DNA from 3 places in the Streptomyces sp. SAS_272 genome. Region 2 is predicted to be linked to each of the others. Evidence: riboswitches for the same ligand, from Rfam matches in the RefSeq annotation. Region 2 holds a riboswitch; each other region holds the start of a gene.

Region 1 (3,267 bases), on a different contig from region 2:
AGCCCACCGTCGAGGAGTACAAGGAGATCACGAGCGGCCACGGCCACCACTGATCGTCGAGGCGTCGCCACGCCACGGTGAAAGGGCCCCGTCCGGTTGTCGGACGGGGCCCTTTGCCGTGCCCGTCGGCTGGATAGGGTGGGCACACACGTCTTCCACGGCACCCACGGAAGATCCGTACGACACCCAGGAGCGGCTGATGAGCGCTGTGACCCCCGCTGGAGGCGACACCGCGGCGGGCCGTTCCTGGCCCGAGGTGCTGAACGGTCTGCTGTACGGCCACGACCAGGGCGCGGACGCCACGTTCTGGGCGCTGGACCGGATCATGCGCGGCGAGGCCACCGACGCGCAGATCGCCGGGTTCGTGGTGGCGCTGCGGGCCAAGGGCGAGACCGTCGAGGAGATCAACGGTCTGGTCCGGGCGATGTACGAGCACGCCAACCTGATCGAGGTGCCGGGGCCGACCGTCGACATCGTCGGCACGGGCGGCGACGGCGCGAAGACGGTCAACATCTCCACGATGTCGGCGATCGTCGTGGCCGGTGCGGGCGCCACGGTCGTCAAGCACGGCAACCGGGCCGCGTCCTCCGCGTCCGGCGCCTCGGACGTGCTGGAGAAGCTCGGCGTCAACCTGGAGCTGACCCCGCGCCGGGTGGCCGAGGTGGCGCAGGAGGCCGGGATCACCTTCTGCTTCGCGATCAAGTTCCATCCGGCGCTGCGTCATGTCGGCGCGGCGCGCGGCCAGTTGGGCATCCGCACGGTGTTCAACGTCCTCGGCCCGCTGACCAACCCCGCCAAGGTGCGGGCCCAGGCCGTCGGCGTCGCCGATCCGCTCATGGCGCCGGTCGTCGCGGGCGTCTTCGCCGCACGCGGCAACTCGTCCCTGGTCTTCCGGGGCGACGACGGCCTCGACGAGCTGACCACGACGGCCACCTCCCGGGTGTGGGTGGTGCGCGACGGCAAGGTCACCGAGGAGACCTTCGACCCGCGGGACGTCGGCCTCGACCTGGTGCCGGTGGAGGCCCTGCGGGGCGGGGACCCCTCGTACAACGCCGAGGTCGCCCGCCGTCTGCTGGAGGGCGAGCGCGGCCCGGTGCGCGACGCCGTCGTGCTGAACTCGGCGGCGGCGCTCGTGGCGCTCGAGCCGGGCGGCGGGACGCTGGCCGAGGAGATCCGGGCCGGCATGGCGCGGGCCGCGGAGTCGCTCGACTCCGGTGCGGCCAAGCGGGCGCTGGAGCGCTGGGTGGCGGCCAGCAACGCCTGACGTCCGTGAGACGCGGTCCCGCCATCCGGACACGGGTTGCGGGACCGTGATCGGCTCGCGTAGATTCCTGTACTAGGTCATGAGTGACAGTCATGAGGCCCCGGCTGACTGTCCGGCAACCCTCCGTCCGTGGCGGGGTGCCCCGGGTGAAGACCAGGCCGTGGGCAACGAGGTCCACGGCAAGCGCGGATCCCTCGCACTCTTTCGAGTGAGAACGCCAGGGGTCCTGGGTCGTCCGAGGGAGTCTCCTGTGAGCAAGCGAATGCGATAGGGCGTAGAGCCCCGCCTCCGCACACCCCTTTCGTCTTCCTCCGTGCTCGAGCCATGTCCGCTCGCACGGCGGTTCCCCCTTTCCTCTCACGGGAGTTCGCCATGTCCGTCTCCACCGCCGCCGTCGCCCGCCCCCTTTGTGACCCGCTGGACGTTCTGGGCCGGGATGTCACCGTTCCGCTCGTCACCGGCGGCGAGGTCGCCTACGCGGCCCTCGACTACGCGGCCAGCGCCCCCGCCCTCCAGCGCGTCTGGGACGACGTCGCCGCCTACGCCCCGTACTACGGCAGCGTGCACCGCGGCGCCGGCTACCTCTCCCAGCTCTCCACGGACCTGTTCGAGAACGCCCGCAGGACCGTCGCCGAGTTCCTCGACTGCCGCCCCGACGACCAGCTGGTCTTCACCCGCTCGACGACGGACTCCCTCAACCTGCTGGCCCGCGCCCTGCCCGCCGACTGCCAGGTCTTCGTCTTCGAGACCGAGCACCACGCCTCGCTGCTGCCCTGGCAGGACGCCCGGGTCTCCTGCCTCGACGCCCCGCGCACCCCTGGCCAGGCCGTGGAGACCCTGGAGCGGGCCCTCGCCGCCCGGGACCCGCACGGCCCGGCGCTGGTCTGCGTCACCGGCGCCTCGAACGTCACCGGTGAGCTGTGGCCGGTGCGCGAGCTCGCGGCGGCGGCGCACGCCCACGGCGCCCGGATCGTCCTGGACGCCGCCCAGCTGGCCCCGCACCACCCGGTGTCGGTCCAGGACCTCGACGTCGACTGGATCGCGTTCTCCGGCCACAAGCTGTACGCCCCCTTCGGCTCCGGCGTGCTGGCCGGCCGCGCGGACTGGCTGGTCGCGGCGGACCCTTACCTCGCGGGCGGCGGCGCGAGCCGCAAGGTCACCCGGCGCGAGGACGGGGGCGTGGACGTGGAGTGGCACGAGAGCGCGGCCCGCCACGAGGCCGGCTCCCCGAACGTGATCGGCGCCTACTCCATCGCGTCCGCCTGCAAGGCCCTCACCGAGGCCGGCTTCGACGCCCTGGTCGCACGCGAGCGGCACCTGATCGAGAAGGTGCGCACCGGCCTCGCGGAGGTCCCGGAGGTCCGGATCCTGTCCCTCTTCGGCGACGACGCCCCGCGCGTCGGCGTGATCTCCTTCGTCGTCGAGGGCTGGAACAGCTCCCACTTCGCCGCGGCCCTGTCCGCCGAGTACGGCATCGGCGTCCGCGACGGCCTCTTCTGCGCCCACCCGCTGGTCCGCACCCTCCTGGGCGGCGCCCCCGAGGCGCAGGGCGAGTGCGGCGCCCCCGACGCGGCTCCGGGCGAGAAGTCCCTCAACGCCATCCGGGTGAGCTTCGGCGCGGGCACCCCCGACGAGCACGTCGAACGCTTCGTGACCGCGGTCCGCGAGCTGGTGAGCGAGGGCGCGAAGTGGCGGTACCGCACGGAGGACGGCCGCTGCGTCCCGGCAGTGGACTGACCTCGCCGAGCGCACGGCGCCTCCGCGTCCCGGGCGGGGAAACCCCCAGGGGCGCGGGGAACCGCGCGACCGACCCGCCGACCCGCGGAGCGAACCCCTAGGAGTCCAGGCCGATGGCGAACGCCGCCTCGAGGTCGTGCTGCGAGTACGTGCGGAACGCGACGTGGGTGTCCGTCCCCTCGACCCCGGGGATCTTGCTGATGCTGCCGGGGATGACCTCGGCGAGGTCCTCGTGCTGCTTCACCCGGACCATCGCGATGAGGTCG
Region 2 (3,267 bases):
CACCGCGTCCAGGGTCTTCAGGCCGTCGCCGGTGTTCAGGACGACGGTGGTCTTCGTCGGGTCCAGCAGACCGCTCTCGATCAACTTCTTCGTCACGCCCACGGTCACGCCGCCGGCGGTCTCCGCGAAGATGCCCTCGGTGCGCGCCAGCAGCTTGATCGCGTCGACGACCTGCTCGTCGTTCACGTCCTCCACCGCGCCGCCGGTCCGCCGCGCGATGTCGAGGACGTACGGGCCGTCCGCCGGGTTGCCGATGGCCAGCGACTTGGCGATGGTGTTCGGCTTCTGGGGGCGGACCACGTCGTGCCCCGCCTTGTAGGCCACGGACACCGGGGAGCAGCCCTCCGCCTGCGCGCCGAAGATCTTGTACGGCCTGTCCTCGACCAGCCCGAGCTTGATCAGCTCCTGAAGGCCCTTGTCGATCTTCGTGAGCTGGGAGCCGGACGCGATGGGCACCACCAGCTGGTCGGGCAGCCGCCAGCCGAGCTGCTCGCAGATCTCGTACGCCAGCGTCTTCGAGCCCTCGGCGTAGTACGGCCGCAGGTTGACGTTGACGAAGCCCCAGCCCTCGCCCGCCGGGTCGCCGATGAGCTCGGAGCAGAAGCGGTTGACGTCGTCGTAGTTGCCCTCGATGCCGACGAGCTCGCCGCCGTAGATCGCGGCCATGACGACCTTGCCCTGCTCCAGGTCGTGCGGGATGAAGACGCACGAGCGGAACCCGGCGCGGGCGGCGGCGGCGCCCACGGCGCCGGCCAGGTTGCCCGTGGAGGAGCAGGAGAGCGTGGTGAAGCCGAACGCGCGGGCGGCCTCGATGGCCTGGGCGACGACCCGGTCCTTGAAGGAGTGGGTCGGGTTGCCGGAGTCGTCCTTGACGAAGAGCTTGCCGGCGTCGACGCCCAGCTCGCGGGCGAGGTTGTCGGCCTGCACGAGCTTGGTCCAGCCGGGGTTGATGTTCGGCTTGTCGGCCACGTCCGCCGGGACGGGCAGCAACGGCGCGTAGCGCCAGATGTTCGCGGGTCCCGCCTCGATGCGCTTGCGCAGCTCCTCCGTGTCGTAGGAGGAGAAGTCGTACGCGATCTCGAGCGGGCCGAAACACTCCTCGCACGCGAAGACCGGACCGAGGGGGACGCGGTGGCCGCACTCGCGGCAGCTCAACGCGGTGGCCGGACCGAGGTCGACAGCGGAGGTCGTAGAGTCCGTGGTGCTTGCAACAGTCTGCGCAGCCATGTGAGGCGAGGCCCTTTCTCCTCATCTTCCTCACGACGCACTTCGCCGTGAGACGGATTTGGCACCTTCCCGAGCCGGGAGCCTCGCTGAACGATCAACACTGATCTACGAGAACCGACTGGAGGGTTGCCGGGGCTTCATCGGGCCGTGTCCCTCTGCCCCTCTGGATGAGCGGTATTCGGTTGTTGATCTGTACGCGCCGACGACCCTGACATGCGATGGTCAGCCGCGTTGTTCAAGACTGTAACCGAAGGCCAGGACAGTTGAGATAGTCGTCCGAACCGCGAGATGGATCACGCAGGACCGTACTCGCCGAGAGAACGCAGAGGAGCCGCCGACGTGCTGGAAGAAGTCGAGCGCTGGCTGAGCACCCGTTCCTGGTCCCTGACGGACCGCCCACTGCACCGGATTCTCGCCGCCAAACAGCGCACGGGCCAGTCGGTGAGCGTCGTGCTGCCCGCGCTCAACGAGGAGGAGACGGTCGGCGAGATCGTCGCCGTGATCCGTCACGACCTCATGCTGCAGGTCCCCCTCGTCGACGAGCTCGTCGTCGTCGACTCCGGATCGACCGACCGCACGTCCGAGGTCGCCGCGGCCGCGGGCGCGCGCGTCGTCCACCGCGACGAGATACTCCCCCGCCTGCCCGCCGTGCCCGGCAAGGGCGAGGTGCTGTGGCGTTCGCTGCTGGTCACCCGCGGGGACGTGGTCTGCTTCGTCGACGCCGACCTGCGCGAGTTCTCCTCCGACTTCGTCTCGGGGATCGTCGGCCCGCTGCTCACCGATCCGGACGTGGACCTGGTCAAGGCCATGTACGACCGTCCGCTGGGCGGTGCGGCCGGTCAGGGCGGACGGGTCACCGAACTGATGGCCCGCCCCCTGCTCAACATGCACTGGCCGCAGCTCGCCGGGTTCGTGCAGCCGCTCGGCGGCGAGTACGCGGCCCGCCGGAGCCTGCTGGAACAGCTGCCCTTCCCCGTGGGGTACGGCGTGGAACTGGGCATGCTGGTCGACGCCCTGCACCTGGTGGGCCTCGACGCCCTCGCCCAGGTCGACGTCGGCGTGCGCAAGCATCGCCACCAGGACGGCCAGGCTCTGGGCCGGATGGCGGCGGCGATCTACCGCACCGCCCAGCTGCGGCTGGCCCGCGGCCATCTGGTCCGCCCCGCCCTCACCCAGTTCGAGCGCGGCCCGGACGGCTTCGAACCGCACACCTACTCCGTCGACACGGAGGAACGCCCCCCGATGGCGGACGTCTCGGAGTACGCGCGACGCAGGGTGGCCTGAGCGCGTGCCCGGCCTCCTGCGCAGGGCGCCGGCAGCGGCGACACGGCCGGATACGACCCCTCCACTCAGCGCGACCGTACGTTTGAGCGTTTACAGAGCGGGCTAGGTTGAGGCTTATGGCTTCCACGCACGACACGTCTGCCGCCCGGGGCGCCGAGGTGCTGGTCGCGTCCAACCGCGGTCCGGTCTCCTACGAGGTACGCGAGGACGACTCGCTGCACGCCAAACGCGGCGGCGGCGGACTGGTCTCCGGCCTGTCGGCCATCGGACCCGACGCGGGCGCGCTCTGGGTGTGCTCGGCGCTCTCCGACGGCGACCGGGAGGCGGTGCGGCGCGGGGTCGGCGAGGAGGGCGTGCGCATGCTGCCCGTCCCCGCCGACGTGCACGCCGACGCGTACAACGGCATCGCCAACTCGGTGCTCTGGTTCGTCCACCACCTGCTGTACCAGACCCCGCTGGAGCCGGTCTTCGACGCGGAGTTCCGCCGACAGTGGGCCGCGTACGAGACGTACAACCGGGCCTTCGCCGAGGCGCTCGCGCAGGAGGCGGCGGACGGCGCGGCCGTGCTGGTCCAGGACTACCACCTGTGTCTCGTCCCCGGCATGCTCCGCGAACTCCGTCCCGACCTGCGGATCGGGCACTTCTCGCACACGCCGTGGGCTCCCCCGGACTACTTCGCCCTGCTCCCGCGGGACATCCGTGAGCAGCTGCTGCGGGGCATGCTCGGCGCGGACCGGCTGGGCTTCCTCACCCGGC
Region 3 (3,267 bases), on a different contig from region 2:
GGCGGCGATCAGACGGCCGAGATCGGGTTCGGAGCCGGTGAGGGTCTTCTGGTCGCTGCCGACGTACGCCAGCGGCGGGAATCCGGCGGGCAGGGCGCCCTCGCCGATGACGAGCTTGCCGCTCTTGCGGAGGGCCGCCGGCAGTTCGGCGCTGATGGACCTGACCTCGGAGACCTTGATGGTGGTCTCGGTGCCGGCGCCGTTGGAGACCCGTCCGACGACGACCTCTCCGGGCTTGGCGTCGGCGGTGGTGGTGGCCGCGTCGCTGTCGCCCCCGCAGGCGGCGAGCCCGGTGGCGAGGGCGGCGACGGCGGTGGCCGCGGTGATGCCTCTGCTCAGGCTGCGTCGGGTGAAGTAGGTGGGCATGGCCGTTCCTTGTCGCTGGAGGAGGGTGCGGAGGTTTGGCGTGGGGGGAGTTCTGGGCGTACGGCGGTTCACAGGACCTTGCTGAGGAAATCCCTGGTCCGCTCGTGGCGCGGCCTGTCGAGGACCTCGGAGGGCGGGCCCTGCTCGACGATCCGGCCCTGGTCGATGAAGACGACCCGGTCGGCGATCTCGCGGGCGAAGCCGATCTCGTGGGTGACGATGACGAGCGTGGTGCCGCTGGTGGCCAGGTCCTTGATGACGGCGAGGACCTCACCGACGAGTTCCGGGTCCAGGGCGGAGGTGGGTTCGTCGAAGAGGATCACGCCGGGGCGCAGCGCGAGGGCGCGGGCGATGGCGACGCGCTGCTGCTGGCCGCCGGAGAGCTGCCGGGGGTAGGCGCCGATGCGCTCGCCGAGGCCGACCCGTTCCAGGAGTTCCTTCGCCAGTGCCTGTGCCTCGGCCTTGGTCAGCTTTCCGGTGGCGACGGGGGCCGCGGCCACGTTGTCGAGGACGGTCAGGTGCGGGAAGAGGTTGAAGTTCTGGAAGACGAAGCCGATCCGGCCGCGCTGGGCCAGGATGGCGCGCTCGCTCAACTCCTTGAGCCGGTCGCCCTGGCGCTTCACCCCGATCGGCTCGCCGTTGATGCTGACATGGCCGATCTCGGGCTTCTCCAGGTGGTTGACGACCCGCAGGAGCGTGGACTTGCCCGAGCCGGACGGGCCGAGGACGACGGTGACCTCGCCGGGGCGGATGGTCAGGTCGATGCCGTCGAGGACGCGATGGGTGCCGTACCACTTGTGGACGTCGTGGATCTCCAGGGCGGCAGGGGCCGTCTCCAGGGTGTCGGTGCTGCTCATACCGCGGCCTCCCGGCGGACACGGGCACGCAGGTCGGTGAGGCCGGCCCGGAGCTTCTGCAGGGGCGTCGGCGGCAGCGCGCGGGTGGCGCCGCGGGCGTAGTACCGCTCGACGTAGAACTGGATCACGGAGACGACGCTGGTCAGGATCAGGTACCAGACGGTCACCACCAGGAGCAGCGGCACGATGTCGCCGGGGTAGGTGGAGCCCATGCTCTGCGCGGTGCCGAAGAGGTCGAGCAACGAGACGTAGAAGACCAGCGAGGTGCTCTTGATCAGGCCGATCAGCTGATTGACGTAGTTCGGGGTGATCGACCTGAGGGCCTGCGGGAAGACGATCCTGCGGAACTGGTAGCCCTTGGGCAGGCCGAGCGCGGCGGCCGCCTCGTGCTGGCCCTGGTCCACGGAGAGGATGCCGCCGCGGACCACCTCGGCCGCGTAGGCGGCCTCGTTGAGGCTGAGGCCGATGACGGCGATCACCATGTCGGTCGCGAGTTTCGACTCGTCGAAGGAGAAGAAGGCCGGCCCGAAGGGGACGCCGACGCTCAACGTCCGGTACAGAGCACTGAAGTTGTAGAGGAAGAGCAGCACCACGATGAGCGGGATGGAGCGCAGCGCCCAGACGTACGTCCAGCTGACCGCGCGCAGCACCGGGCTCTTCGACAGCCGCGCCAGAGCCAGCAGGACGCCGCCGACCAGACCCAACACGGCGCTGTAGGCGGTGACTTCGAGCGTGATCACGAGGCCGTCGAGGATGGTGGGGCGCAGGAACCAGTAGCCCCAGCGGTCCCACTGGTAGAAGGGGTTGGAGACCAGTCCGTGCACGAACTGGGCGACCAGAACCAACACGAACGCGGTGGCGATCCAGCGCCCTGGCCGCCTCAACGGCAGAACTCTCTGGGCGGTGAGGGCTTTCGACGGTTCGTCGGCGGTCGGCGCTTCGGGAAGGGTGACGGTGGCACCAGGGGGTTCACTCATAGTGGGCTCCGGCTGGGTGGGTACACCCCTCAGGCGCGGCGGCATGCGGCAGCGCACATGACGGCGGGACACCGGGGGCGGGGAGGACGACGGCACACCGCTCGGGCGGCGTTCGTCAGGGAATGCGGGGGCTGCGGGGAGAGGTCAGCCCCGACAGCGGGCACGGCCCGGTGCGGTACACAGTGCGCTGTTCACGCGGAGCAGGTCGACGGCACGATCGGCGACGAGAGGGTTCGGGTACGGCTGTACGCAGCCCTGTGGGCGGCGCGTGGCCGTCCTGGGAGCTGCGTACATGGCGTCACCTTCACCGTTCCGGCCCTGCGGGCCTCGCGCTTACCGAATCCTCTTCGGTCCGGTCGTCACCTGGGGCACCCCACCGCGGTGCGAGGGTTGCCGGTCAGCCAGCCAGGGCTTGTCGCTGACGCTCATGACCGTTCTGGGCCACAGTCAAGACAAGTGCCCGAACGAATGTCAACGCCGGTCCACCAGGCGGAACAGCTGATGGGCTGAGTGTGCCGCCCGGTCCAGGATCTGGACGGCTGCTCCGGCGGATGACTCTCCCCGGGAGCGGGCGCGGACGTACGCGCGGCTGACGCGACGTCGGGTGCGGGAGCGGGGCTCATCCGTGCACGGCGGACGCATGAGTCACGCCGGCGCGGGCGCCGCCGGGACGGGATGGGCCCCTGCTCAGCCCTGGGGGCTGATCGCGCTGCAGACGCGCAGCAGATCGATGTGACGGCGGGAGGTCAGAAGAGGCGAACGGCACACGCGTGCGGTGACCGGCTCCAGGCGTCTCATATTTTCCCTACCTATTCACTAGGATTCCCTCGGTGAGTGTCGATCCGACCGGCATCGCCGTCAAGAGGGCCGTCCCGCATCGCGGACGCCCCGATGGACGGCGGCACCGCTCGACACAGCCACCGCACGTCTGCGGGCCGAGCCGCCGGCCGTCCCTTGTACACATGACTGACAAGAAGCTGTCACACGCCGACCGGAATGCGGGTTCGGCCGACGCCCGTTCTGACTGACATGACTGTCCGAGTAGCGCTCAACGCGTCCGCCGCGCC

Evidence for each region. Region 2 has a riboswitch for S-adenosylmethionine ahead of thrC (threonine synthase). Riboswitches for the same ligand answer to the same signal wherever they lie in the genome.
Region 1: another riboswitch for S-adenosylmethionine. It lies ahead of ACN6LD_RS27800 (aminotransferase class V-fold PLP-dependent enzyme); the one in region 2 lies ahead of thrC (threonine synthase).
Region 3: another riboswitch for S-adenosylmethionine. It lies ahead of ACN6LD_RS19275 (amino acid ABC transporter permease); the one in region 2 lies ahead of thrC (threonine synthase).

The regions. Positions count from the first base shown of each region.
Region 1 covers NZ_JBMNDR010000056.1:50,504-53,770, reverse strand. The annotation lists gene qcrB (cytochrome bc1 complex cytochrome b subunit) at 1-53, shown strand, start outside; gene trpD (anthranilate phosphoribosyltransferase) at 200-1,264, shown strand; SAM riboswitch class IV at 1,340-1,456, shown strand; gene ACN6LD_RS27800 (aminotransferase class V-fold PLP-dependent enzyme) at 1,637-3,001, shown strand; gene ACN6LD_RS27795 (Lrp/AsnC family transcriptional regulator) at 3,099-3,267, opposite strand, start outside.
Region 2 covers NZ_JBMNDR010000008.1:35,834-39,100, reverse strand. The annotation lists gene thrC (threonine synthase) at 1-1,227, opposite strand, end outside; SAM riboswitch class I at 1,246-1,401, opposite strand; gene ACN6LD_RS08000 (glucosyl-3-phosphoglycerate synthase) at 1,567-2,511, shown strand; gene ACN6LD_RS07995 (alpha,alpha-trehalose-phosphate synthase (UDP-forming)) at 2,628-3,267, shown strand, end outside.
Region 3 covers NZ_JBMNDR010000031.1:70,032-73,298, forward strand. The annotation lists gene ACN6LD_RS19265 (ABC transporter substrate-binding protein) at 1-366, opposite strand, end outside; gene ACN6LD_RS19270 (amino acid ABC transporter ATP-binding protein) at 435-1,223, opposite strand; gene ACN6LD_RS19275 (amino acid ABC transporter permease) at 1,220-2,200, opposite strand; SAM riboswitch class IV at 2,525-2,633, opposite strand; gene ACN6LD_RS19280 (putative leader peptide) at 2,888-2,998, opposite strand.